Regions from separate parts of the Streptomyces sp. NPDC059499 genome, predicted to be linked through region 2. Evidence: riboswitches for the same ligand, from Rfam matches in the RefSeq annotation. Region 2 holds a riboswitch; the other holds the start of a gene.
The links. Region 2 has a riboswitch for glycine ahead of gcvP (aminomethyl-transferring glycine dehydrogenase). Riboswitches for the same ligand answer to the same signal wherever they lie in the genome.
Positions count from the first base shown of each region.

Region 1 (6,379 bases), on a different contig from region 2:
GCAGCCGACCTCGGCGCCGGAGATGGAGGCGTTCTCCTTGAAGAGCATGCCGATCGCTCCGGCGGCCAGCAGGAAGCGGACGACGCTGTCGTCCTTCTCGGCCTCGGTGCAGCCGCCCGCGGCGAAGTTCATGTAGTAGTGCAGGACGGCGGGGATGATGCCCGCGGCGCCGTTGGTCGGTGCGGTGACGACGCGGCCGCCCGCGGCGTTCTCCTCGTTGACGGCCATCGCGTAGAGGGTGATCCACTCCATCGCGTTGGCCTGCGGGTCGCCCTCGGCGCGCAGCTGGCGGGCCGAGTTCGCGGCACGGCGGCGGACCTTCAGACCACCCGGCAGGATGCCCTCGGTGGCCATGCCGCGCGCGACGCAGGCCTGCATGACACGCCAGATCTCCAGGAGGCCGGTGCGGATCTCGTCCTCGGTGCGCCAGGCTTTCTCGTTCTCCAGCATGAGGGAGGAGATGGACAGGCCCGTCTCGCGGGCGAGCCGCAGCAGCTCGTCACCGGTGCGGAAGGGGTGCTTGAGGACGGTGTCGTCCGGGACGATCGGGTCCTCGCCGGCGACCGCGTCCTCGTCGACGACGAAGCCGCCGCCGACCGAGTAGTACGTCTTCTCCAGGAGGAGCGCGCCCTCGTGGTCGTACGCGAAGATCGTCATCCCGTTGGCGTGGTACGGCAGCGCCTTGCGGCGGTGCAGGACCAGCTGCTCGTCGGTGTCGAAGGGGATGTCGTGCATGCCGAGGAGGCTGATGCGCCCCGTGGAGCGGATCTCCTCGACCCGGCTGTCGGCGCCCTCGACGTCGACGGTACGGGGGGACTCGCCCTCCAGGCCGAGCAGGACGGCCTTGGGGGTGCCGTGGCCGTGGCCGGTCGCGCCGAGCGAGCCGTACAGCTCCGCGCGTATCGACGCGGTGTGGGCCAGCAGGCCCTCGTTCTTGAGGCGGCGGGCGAACATGCGCGCCGCGCGCATCGGGCCGACCGTGTGGGAGCTGGACGGGCCGATGCCGACCGAGAAGAGGTCGAAGACCGAGATGGCCACGGGATGACTCCTAAGGGGTTGGTAGACGCCGTTGTCTGCCGGGTGGTGCGGGCCGGGCCGGTGGGCCCGAAGAGCGCGGGGACAAGGGTGGGGGCACCGTGCTCACTGTTCAGTGTGCGCGGTGCCCCCACCCGACGTGCAAACTGCGGGTGACCTACTTGAGGCCGGGGTACAGCGGGAACTTCTCGGCCAGCGCGATCACGCGGGCCTTCAGGTCGTCGGCGTCGTAGGCCGGCTTCAGCGCGGAGGCGATGATCTCCGCGACCTCGGTGAAGTCCTCGGCCTGGAAACCGCGGGTCGCCAGCGCCGGCGTACCGATCCGCAGGCCCGATGTGACCATCGGGGGGCGCGGGTCGTTCGGAACGGCGTTCCGGTTGACCGTGATGCCGACCTCGTGGAGGCGGTCCTCGGCCTGCTGGCCGTCCAGCTCGGAGTTGCGAAGGTCCACCAGGACCAGGTGCACGTCCGTGCCGCCGGTCAGGACGGAGACGCCGACCTCGGTGACGTCCGGCTGGACCAGGCGCTCGGCGAGGATGCGGGCGCCGTCCAGGGTGCGCTGCTGGCGCTCCTTGAACTCCTCGGTCGCCGCCACCTTGAAGGAGACGGCCTTGGCCGCGATCACGTGCTCCAGCGGGCCGCCCTGCTGACCGGGGAAGACCGCCGAGTTGATCTTCTTGGCGAGCTCCTGCGTCGACAGGATGACGCCACCGCGCGGACCGCCGAGGGTCTTGTGCGTGGTGGTCGTGACGACATGGGCGTGCGGCACCGGGTTGGGGTGCAGACCCGCGGCCACCAGGCCCGCGAAGTGGGCCATGTCGACCATCAGGTACGCGCCGACCTCGTCCGCGATGCGGCGGAACGCGGCGAAGTCGAGCTGACGGGGGTACGCGGACCAGCCGGCCACGATCAGCTTCGGCTTGGACTCCTTGGCGAGGCGCTCGACCTCGGCCATGTCCACGACGCCGGTCTCGTCGACGTGGTACGGGACCACGTTGTAGAGCTTGCCGGAGAAGTTGATCTTCATGCCGTGGGTCAGGTGACCGCCGTGGGCCAGGTTCAGGCCCATGATCGTGTCGCCCGGCTTCAGCAGCGCGAACATCGCGGCGGCGTTCGCCTGCGCACCGGAGTGCGGCTGGACGTTCGCGGCCTCGGCGCCGAAGAGCGCCTTGATCCGGTCGATCGCGATCTGCTCGACCACGTCGACGTGCTCGCAGCCGCCGTAGTAGCGGCGGCCGGGGTAGCCCTCGGCGTACTTGTTGGTGAGGACGGAGCCCTGCGCCTCCATGACCGCGACCGGAGCGAAGTTCTCCGAAGCGATCATCTCGAGGGTGGACTGCTGGCGGTGGAGCTCGGCGTCGACAGCGGCGGCGACGTCCGGGTCCAGCTCGTGGAGGGAGGAGTTGAGAAGCGACATCAGGGGGTCCCTTGGGTCTCAGTTGCCGGAGAACTCGGAGTACTCGTCGGCGGAGAGCAGGTCCTTCGGCTCCTCCGCGACGCGCACCTTGAACAGCCAGCCGCCCTCGAAGGGGGCGGAGTTCACCAGCGCCGGGTCGTCCACGACGTCCTGGTTGGCCTCGGTGACCTCGCCGGTCACCGGCGAGTACAGGTCGCTGACCGACTTGGTCGACTCCAGCTCACCGCAGGTCTCGCCCGCGGTCACCGTGTCACCGACCGCCGGGAGCTGGGCGTAGACGACGTCGCCGAGCGCGTTGGCCGCGAACTCGGTGATACCGACCGTGGCCACGCCGTCCTCGAGGGCCGACAGCCACTCGTGCTCCTTGCTGTACCGCAGCTGCTGGGGGTTGCTCATGACCTGAATTCTCCTGTACGCGGGGGAGTGCTGATGAACGGTGGTCTTACGGTGTGAGACGGGACTACGTCACGTGCGGGACGCCCCGTTGTCACTTCTGACGCTTGTAGAAGGGCAGTGCGACGACCTCGTACGCCTCGTGGGTGCCCCGGATGTCTACGCCGACGCCCTCGGTGCCGGGCGCGGCGTGTGCCGCGTCCACGTACGCCATGGCGATCGGCCTGCCCAGCGTCGGCGACGGCGCGCCGGACGTGACCTCGCCGATGACCTTGCCGTCGGCAACGACCTGGAAGCCGGCGCGCGGCACCCGGCGGCCCTCGGCCACCAGGCCGACGAGCTTGCGGGGCGGGGCGGTCTCGGCGCGCTCGGCGGCGGCCCGCAGCGCCTCGCGGCCGACGAAGTCGCCCTCCTTCTCGAACTTCACGACCCGGCCCAGGCCCGCGTCGAACGGGGTCAGCGCGGTGGTCAGCTCGTGCCCGTACAGCGGCATGCCCGCCTCCAGGCGCAGCGTGTCGCGGCAGGAGAGGCCGCACGGGATCAGGCCGTGCGGGGCGCCCGCCTCGGTGAGCGCCGTCCACAGCTGCTCGGCGTGCTCGGGGGCGACGAAGAGTTCGAAGCCGTCCTCGCCGGTGTAGCCGGTGCGGGCGATGAGCGCGGGAACACCTGCGACGGTGCCGGGCAGGCCCGCGTAGTACTTCAGCCCGTCCAGGTCGGCGTCCGTGACCGCCTTCAGGATGGCGGGCGACTCGGGGCCCTGGACGGCGAGCAGCGCGTAGGCGTCGCGGTCGTCGCGCACCTCGGTGTCGAAGTCCCCGGCGCGTGCGGCGAGCGTGTCGAGGACGAGCTGCGCGTTGCCCGCGTTGGCGACGACCAGATACTCGGTCTCGCCCAGGCGGTAGACGATCAGGTCGTCCAGGATCCCGCCGTCCTCGGCGACGATCATCGTGTAGCGGGCCCGGCCCACGCCGACGGTGGCGATGTTGCCCACCAGCGCGAAGTTCAGGAAGGCAGCGGCCTGCGGTCCGGTGACGGTGATCTCGCCCATGTGCGACAGGTCGAAGAGTCCGGCCCGGGTGCGTACGGCGTTGTGCTCGTCGCGCTCACTGGCGTACCGCAGGGGCATGTCCCAGCCCGCGAAATCGGTCATGGTCGCGCCCAGGGAACGATGCAGCGCATCGAGGGCGGTGAGACGGGAGGCGGGGGCAGTGCTCATGGGCATGGCTCCAGGGCATGACGACAGAGGACGTTCCCTCCCCATCTGTCATCGGAACCTGAGAGGTTCGCCGAGAGCCCCTGAAAGGGTCAGCCCCTTCGGGGGTCGGCTTGCACCTTGGGTGGAGCCGCGCGAGCGGCCCGCTTTTCAGATCTGCCTCATCCACGCGGTACGGGGCCTGAGAGATTCAAGGGAGGAACTTGCTCCTTCGGCGCCCGGCGCACACAGTGACCGGGACTCTCCCGCGCGGATTCAAACGGCCGGTATGCAGTTGGCGGGGTCATCATCGCACGCATTGCGCCAGAGTGGGGCGAGCGGATCCGCGCAGGCACACCGGGCCGTTCGGGCGCCGACACGTGCGGCCGGAACGGGTTGTCCCGTATTACCTTTTCTTTACACTTCTTGGGCAGGTCAGGTGTGGGTGACTCGGCAGGGGGAGGGCGATGACGTTGCAGCCGTACGCGACGACCGCAGGGGCAGCGCGCGGTGCGGTGCCCGCGCAGCAGGGTGCCCGCGCTCGGGGGCTCCGGGGCACGCACGCTCCGGTGGTACGTGATCTGCGCGGCAGGAACGGGCTCGGCCCGCGCAGCCTGGACTTCGTGGCGGGCGATGTGGTGGTGGTCTCCGGACTGCCCGGCAGCGGGAAGTCGACGCTGATCCGGCGCGCGGTGCGGGAGCACGCCATCGACTCCCAGGACACCAGGGACCGCTGGGCGGCCTCCCTGCCCGCTTTACTCCCGTACGCCCTCTACCGTCCCCTGGTCCGTGCCGCGCACTACCTCGGGCTGTGGCGGGCGCTGCGCTCGGGCGGATCCGTCGTCGTGCACGACTGCGGAACCCAGGCATGGGTGCGGCGCTGGCTGGCCCGCGAGGCCGGGCGCCGGGGCCGCACGCTGCACCTCGTCCTGCTCGACGTCACCCCTCATGTGGCCAGGGCCGGCCAGCGCGAGCGCGGACGGGGCGTCTCCGGATACGCCTTCGCCCGGCACCGCGGTGCGGTCGGACGGCTGCTGCGCGACACGGAGAGTGGACTGCTGCCACCCGGTTGCGCGTCCGCGGTGCTGCTCGACCGGGAGGCCGCCACGGCGATCGAACGGATCTCGTTCGCAAACGCATAGACCGGTGAGCTCCGCCCGGCCGTCCGGAATCTGGACGGTCCGGTTGCCCCCGCCTGCGCTGTTTCCCGTGTCACTGCCGTCCTGGCGCGGCTCGGACCGAGCCCGGCTAAGGTTTCTGCCGCACAGCATGGCGAGAAAGGGACACAGACACCGTGGACATTCCGGCGCAGGCCCCCGTCCATCCGCAGCACGGATGGCCGGCCAACGAGCTCGAGGAAGTGCTCAGCGCCTCCCTCGGCGTGCCCGGGGCCGGCGGCCGCCTGGTCGAGGTGCTCGGCCGGAGCCGCGTCTGGGTGCCCCTGCCGAACGGCGGCGGGCCCGACAGTCCCGACCTCGACCTGCCGACGGTCGACATCGGCGGCGCCGCGTTCGTACCGGTGTTCAGCTCCGAGGCCCAGTTCCTTCAGTGCGTCGGCGCCCACATCTCGTTCACCGTCGCGCCCGCCCGCGAATTCGCCCGCGGCCTGCCCCCGCAGCTCGGCATCGCCGTCAATCCCGGCGGGGCGGTCGGTGTGCCGCTGCCGCCGCCGGCCGTCGCCGAGCTCTGCAGGGCCGGGCGCACCGCGCTGGACGGGCCTTCCGGCGGGCGGGTCCGGCTCTACGAGCCGGACTGGAAGGAGGACCCCGTCGACTTCCTCGCCGCGGTGGCCGGCGAATTCCAGGACATCGGTGTCGTGAGCACCGCGCGCAGGGCGCTGGCCAGCATCGAGGGCGACGACCCCGTCCTCTTCGTCGGCGTCGAGTTCGCGACCTGGGACGGCGCCGGACAGAGCGCCCCGATGGAGGCGCTGGGCCGTGCGCTGGGCCGGGTCCAGCTGCCGTGGCCGGTCAATCTGGTCCTCCTCGACGTGGCCCAGGACCCCGTGGGCGACTGGATGCTGGAGAAGGTACGGCCGTTCTACCGGCGCGAGGGGTACTGAGTCAGCTTCGCCCGTGGCGTCAAGCCGGTGTCAGGGGCGGCGCATAAGCTGGTTTGATGGCGAGGCCGCACCTGTTGTGCCCGGGTGCGGGACAACAGCACCGCGGCACGACGGGGCAGCGGAACGAAGAGGGGCGGGACCCAGGGTGAGTGCGTCAGGCACCGCGGAGGCCGGGCAGGTCGAGCACATGCTGCGGCAAGTGGCCCCCGGGCGCCCCGACGCCTACGAGGCGCTGCTGCGGGCCCTCACCGACGGCCGGGTCTGGATGCTGCTCTGGCAC
Region 1 covers NZ_JBHYTT010000016.1:173,703-180,081, forward strand. The annotation lists gene ACFW9O_RS29875 (L-serine ammonia-lyase) at 1-1,038, opposite strand, end outside; gene glyA (serine hydroxymethyltransferase) at 1,193-2,452, opposite strand; gene gcvH (glycine cleavage system protein GcvH) at 2,471-2,848, opposite strand; gene gcvT (glycine cleavage system aminomethyltransferase GcvT) at 2,940-4,061, opposite strand; glycine riboswitch at 4,219-4,316, opposite strand; gene ACFW9O_RS29895 (AAA family ATPase) at 4,505-5,179, shown strand; gene ACFW9O_RS29900 (enhanced serine sensitivity protein SseB) at 5,332-6,099, shown strand; gene ACFW9O_RS29905 (enhanced serine sensitivity protein SseB C-terminal domain-containing protein) at 6,245-6,379, shown strand, end outside.
Region 1: linked by a shared signal. The riboswitch ahead of gcvT (glycine cleavage system aminomethyltransferase GcvT) and the one ahead of gcvP (aminomethyl-transferring glycine dehydrogenase) in region 2 are both predicted to bind glycine.

Region 2 (6,379 bases):
GCCTTCGTGCAGACCGCCCTCAAGGTCCGGTTCCACTGACCGCGGCGGAGCCCGACTATCCAAACATGGCGGGCACGTCCTAGGGTTGCTGTGTGAACGAGCTCGACGTTGTGGGTGTCCGGGTGGAAATGCCCTCCAACCAACCGATCGTGCTCCTGCGTGAAGTGGGAGGCGACCGGTACCTCCCCATTTGGATCGGCCCTGGGGAAGCGACCGCGATCGCCTTCGCCCAGCAGGGCATGGCACCGGCCAGGCCGCTGACCCATGATCTCTTCAAGGATGTGCTCGAGGCCGTCGGCCAGGAGCTCACGGAGGTCCGGATCACGGACCTCAGAGAAGGGGTTTTCTACGCGGAGCTGGTCTTCGCCAGCGGAGTCGAGGTGAGCGCGCGGCCGTCCGACGCCATAGCGCTCGCCCTGCGCACCGGAACGCCGATCTACGGCAGTGACGGTGTGCTGGACGACGCCGGGATCGCCATCCCGGACGAGCAGGAGGACGAGGTCGAGAAGTTCCGTGAGTTCCTCGACCAGATCTCACCGGAGGACTTCGGTACGAACAGTCAGTGACCGTCCCGCGGGGTGCCGTCAGCGCATCCGACAAGCCGTTCCCGGAAACGAGACACGGGAAACCACCCTCAGGGTGATTATCACTCGGCGTGCCGAGTGTGGCGATCGTTGACGCACCCCTGGTGACTGCCTACCTTCGAGATGGCAGGTCAAGGACGGAGGTCGGCGTGAGAAGCAGCGGCGACGGTACGGCTGCGGGTGGGCCGTACCGGCAGCACAGCAGTGCGGCCGACCACACCATCAGACAGCCGGTTCAGCCGGCGGCGATGGCAGCGGACGGTGCGGTAGGGGCAGGTGACATCGGTTACCGGGGGCCGACGGCGTGCGCGGCGGCGGGGATCACCTACCGACAGCTCGACTACTGGGCCCGTACGGGTCTGGTGGAGCCGAGCGTGCGTCCGGCGTACGGGTCGGGGACACAGCGCCTCTACAGTTTCCGGGACGTGGTCCTCCTCAAGATCGTGAAGCGGTTCCTCGACACAGGTGTCGCACTGCAGAACATCCGCACCACGGTCCAGCACCTGAGGGCCCGCGGATTCACGGATCTGGAACGGATGACCCTGATGAGCGACGGGGCGACGGTCTACGAGTGCTCCTCGCCCGACGAGGTCGTGGATCTGCTCCAGGGGGGTCAGGGAGTCTTCGGTATCGCCGTGGGCGTCGTCTGGCGCGATGTGGACGCGACCCTGTCCCAGCTCCACGGCGAGCGGGTCGACACGGGGGAGACACTGATCGGCAACAACCCGGCGGACGAGCTGGCCCGGCGGCGCAACCGCGCGGGCTGAGCCACCGGGCCTGCCCCGCGCCGCACGGGCGCGGAGCAGGCCCGTTGTCAGTGGCATAGGGCAGCATCGGTTGATGTGAGATCCGCTCCCACCATCCTGCATCTGGACATGGATGCCTTCTACGCCTCTGCCGAGCAGGCGGCGAAACCCAGCCTGCGCGGCAAACCGGTGGTGGTGGGCGGGCTGGGGATGCGCGGGGTGGTGGCCACCGCGTCGTACGAGGCCCGGCGCTTCGGCGTGCATTCGGCGATGCCCATGGCGCAGGCGAGACGGCTGGCACCCAACGCCGCCTATCTCGTGCCGCGGTTCGCGCTCTACCGGACGGTGAGCGACCAGGTGATGGAGCTGCTCGGGCGGCTGTCGCCGCTCGTCGAGCCGCTCAGCCTGGACGAGGCCTTCGTCGACCTGGAGGCCGGCGGGGTCGCCGATGACGCGGCATCGGCCCGTGCGATCGGTGAGCAGCTGCGCACGGTCATCAGAGGCGTCACCGGACTCAGCGGTTCGGTCGGTCTGGCCGGTTCCAAGATGCTGGCCAAGATCGCCTCCGAGGAGGCGAAACCGGACGGATTGCTGCTCATCAAGCCGGGTACGGAGCGCGGACTGCTCGCTCCCATGTCCGTGCGGATCCTGCCGGGCGTCGGGCCCGCCACCGGGGACCATCTGCGGCGCGCGGGGATGACGGTGGTCCAGGACCTGGCCGAGGCCGGGGAGGCGGAGCTCGTCCGCCTGCTGGGCAAGGCGCACGGCGTCGCGCTGTACCGCATGGCCCTCGGGCACGACGACCGGCCCGTCGTCGCGGAGCGGGACGCGAAGTCCGTATCGGTCGAGGACACCTTCGACGTGGACCTGCACGACCGGGTCCGGGTCAGGGCGGAGGTGGAGAGGCTGGCCGGACGGTGTGTGGAGCGCCTGCGGGGTGCGGGGAGGTCGGGGCGGACCGTCGTGCTCAAGGTGCGCCGCTACGACTTCTCCACGCTGACGCGCTCCGAGACCCTGCGAGGCCCCACCGACGACCCCACGGTCGTCAGAGAGGCCGCCGCGCGGTTGCTGGAGGCCGTTGACACCACCGGTGGCGTACGGCTCCTCGGAGTGGGCGTCACGGGGCTCGCGGACTTCACCCAGGAGGATCTCTTCGCGCAGGCCGCCGACGCACGGCAGGCGGTGGCGGGCGAGGCGGAGGACGGGGCCGACGGTGCCCCCGACGAGCCGGTCACGGCGGAGGAAGCGGCCGAGGAGAGGGCGGACCTCCTCGCGGGCCGACGGTGGCCCGCAGGCCATGACGTACGCCACGAGGTCCACGGCCACGGCTGGGTGCAGGGCAGCGGTGTCGGCCGTGTCACGGTCCGGTTCGAGGAGCCGGGGGAGCGGCCGGGCCGGGTGCGCACGTTCCGTGTCGACGATCCGCAGCTCCAGCCGGCTGATCCGCTCCCCCTGGTGCGGGACCCCGAGGACTACTCCTCGTGGCCGGCCAGCCTGCCGAAGTCCCTGTCGGGCCCGGTACCGCCCGGCGCGGCGGAGTCCAGCCCGTAATGGCGGTAGAGCTGCAGCTCCTGTTCCGGGGAGAGATGACGGCCGACCCCGAAGTCGGGGGCGTCCTTGATCAGGGCGCGGTCGAAGGGGATCACCAGGGTGCCGTCGACGAATTCGCTCGGTTCCAGCGGTACGAAGGCGTCCCGGGTGAAGAGTCCGGTGCGCACGGCCGCCCACTCGGGTACACCGGTGGCGTCGTCGAGATAGACCTCGTCCACCGTTCCGATCTTGGAGCCTTGGCGGTCGTAGGCCTTGCGGCCGATCAGGCTGCGCGGATCGATGTCGGTCTGCACGGTGCCTCCCACTGGTCGCACTGCGGTCAGGGTGGTCGCAACTGCTCCACAGGCACTACGAAAGGCCAGATCCGGGGCTTCGGCCACTCGAGACGGCCGGCGCCGCCCCGCTGGTAGTCTGGAACACGGCTGCTGACCCTGTGCGGGAGAGTCCTCCGGAGAATTCCGGAGGCGCCGAAGGAGCAACTCCTCCCCGGAATCTCTCAGGCCCCTGTACCGCACGGACGAGGTCACTCTGGAAAGCAGGACGGGATCCGTACGGCACGTGCCGTGGCGGGCCCCATCCTCACCGACGGTGAAAGCCGGTATGCCTCCGGGCGTGCCGGTGAAGCTCTCAGGTCGAGATGACAGATGGGGAGGCCGTTCGGGCAGCCACGCCGTGGTGCCCCTCGCAGGTCGTGAGACCAGGAGGCCTCCATCATGACCCCCCGTCGCACTCCGCTCTCCCAGCTGGAGCAGGGCATTCCCTTCGAGCAGCGCCACATCGGGCCCGATGCCGAGGCCCAGGCGAAGATGCTCGCCCAGGTCGGATACGGCTCCCTCGACGAGCTCACCGCCGCTGCCGTGCCGGACGTGATCAAGAGCGCCGAGGCGCTGGATCTTCCCGCTGCGCGTACCGAGGCCGAGGTCCTGGCCGAGCTGCGACGCCTCGCCGACCGCAATCAGGTGCTCGCGCCGATGATCGGGCTCGGCTACTACGGCACGTTCACCCCGCCGGTGATCCTGCGCAACGTCATGGAGAACCCCGCCTGGTACACGGCGTACACGCCCTACCAGCCGGAGATCTCCCAGGGGCGGCTCGAGGCCCTGCTGAACTTCCAGACGATGGTGGCCGACCTGACCGGTCTGCCCACCTCCGGTGCCTCCCTCCTCGACGAGGGCACGGCCGCCGCCGAGGCCATGGCGCTCGCACGGCGCGTCGGCAAGGTCAGGAACGGCGTCTTCCTGGTCGACGCGGACACCCTGCCGCAGACCGTCGCCGTGATCCGGACCCGCGCCGAACCGACCGGCGTCGAGGTGGTCGTCGCCGACCTCACCGACGGAATTCCGGCCGATGTCGCCGAGCGCGGCGTCTTCGGCGTCCTGCTGCAGTACCCGGGCGCCTCCGGAGCGGTGCGTGACATCAAGCCCGTCATCGACCGCGCCCACGAGCTCGGCGCGATCGTCACCGTCGCGGCCGATCTGCTGGCCCTGACCCTGCTCACCTCGCCCGGAGAGCTGGGCGCGGACGTGGCCGTCGGGACCACGCAGCGCTTCGGTGTCCCGATGGGCTTCGGCGGACCGCACGCCGGCTTCATGGCCGTCCGCGAGAAGTTCGCGCGCAGCCTGCCCGGCCGTCTCGTGGGCGTCTCCGTCGACGCCGACGGCAACAAGGCGTACCGTCTCGCCCTCCAGACCCGCGAGCAGCACATCCGCCGGGAGAAGGCCACCAGCAACATCTGCACCGCGCAGGTGCTGCTCGCCGTCATGGCGGGGATGTACGCCGTCTACCACGGCCCCGACGGTCTGCGCACGATCGCGCGGCGCACCCACAGGTACGCCACGATCCTGGCCGACGGTCTGCGGGCCGCCGGTATCGACGTGGTGCACGGCGCCTACTTCGACACCCTCACCGTGAGTGTTCCCGGTGCCGCTGCCGATGTGGTCGCCGGTGCACGCGAGCGCGGCGTGAACCTGCGGCACATCGACGCCGACCACGTCTCCATCGCCTGCGACGAGACCACCACCCGCGCACAGATCGCGGCCGTCTGGGCCGCCTTCGGAGCCGGCGGCGACATCGAGGCCCTCGACGCCGACGCCGAGGACGCGCTGCCCGGCAACCTGCTGCGCACCGACACCGTCCTCGCCCACCCGGTCTTCCACCAGCACCGTTCCGAGACCGCGATGCTGCGCTACCTGCGCAAGCTCGCCGACCGCGACTACGCGCTGGACCGCGGCATGATCCCGCTCGGCTCCTGCACCATGAAGCTCAACGCGACCGCCGAGATGGAGTCGATCACCTGGCCCGAATTCGGTGCGCTGCACCCCTTCGCGCCGGCCGAGCAGGCTCAGGGCTTCCTCACCCTGATCCGTGAGCTGGAGGAGCGCCTGGCCGAGGTCACCGGCTACGACGCCGTCTCCCTCCAGCCCAACGCCGGCTCCCAGGGTGAGTTCGCCGGTCTGCTGGCCGTGCGCGCCTACCACCGGGCCAACGGCGACGAGGGGCGTACCGTCTGCCTCATCCCGTCCTCCGCGCACGGCACCAACGCCGCGAGCGCCGTGATGGCGGGCATGAAGGTCGTCGTCGTGAAGACCGCCGACGACGGCGAGGTCGACATCGACGACCTCCGTGCCAAGATCGAGAAGCACCGCGACGAACTCGCCGTCCTCATGATCACCTACCCGTCCACGCACGGCGTCTTCGAGGAGCACGTCGCCGCGGTCTGCGGCGAGGTGCACGACGCGGGCGGTCAGGTGTACGTCGACGGCGCGAACCTCAACGCGCTGGTGGGCCTTGCCAAGCCGGGCAAGTTCGGCGGCGACGTCTCGCACCTGAACCTGCACAAGACCTTCTGCATCCCGCACGGCGGCGGTGGCCCGGGCGTCGGCCCGGTCGGTGTCCGCGCGCACCTGGCGCCGTACCTTCCCAACCACCCGCTGCAGCCCGCCGCCGGCCCCGAGACCGGCGTCGGCCCGATCTCGGCGGCACCGTGGGGCTCGGCCGGAATTCTTCCCATCTCCTGGGCGTACGTGCGCCTGATGGGCGGCGAGGGACTGAAGCGTGCGACGCAGGTCGCCGTACTCGCGGCCAACTACATCGCCAAGCGTCTGGAGCCGCACTTCCCGATCCTGTACAACGGTCCGGCCGGCCTGGTCGCGCACGAGTGCATCGTGGACCTGCGCCCGATCTCCAAGGCGACCGGCGTCAGCATCGACGACGTCGCGAAGCGGCTGATCGACTACGGCTTCCACTCGCCGACGATGTCGTTCCCGGTGGCCGGGACGCTGATGATCGAGCCCACCGAGAGCGAGGACCTCGCGGAGCTCGACCGGTTCTGCGACACCATGATCGCCATTCGCGGTGAGATCGAGAAGGTCGCGTCCGGCGCGTGGAGCGCGGAGGACAACCCGCTGAGCAACGCCCCGCACACGGCGGGCGCGCTCGGTGGCGAGTGGACGCACGCCTACAGCCGTGAAGAGGCCGTCTTCCCGGCCGGCGTCACGC
Region 2 covers NZ_JBHYTT010000023.1:7,310-13,688, forward strand. The annotation lists gene ACFW9O_RS34135 (MerR family transcriptional regulator) at 1-39, shown strand, start outside; gene ACFW9O_RS34140 (bifunctional nuclease family protein) at 93-566, shown strand; gene ACFW9O_RS34145 (MerR family transcriptional regulator) at 734-1,351, shown strand; gene ACFW9O_RS34150 (DNA polymerase IV) at 1,427-2,881, shown strand; gene ACFW9O_RS34155 (PRC-barrel domain-containing protein) at 2,803-3,174, opposite strand; glycine riboswitch at 3,308-3,403, shown strand; gene gcvP (aminomethyl-transferring glycine dehydrogenase) at 3,595-6,379, shown strand, end outside.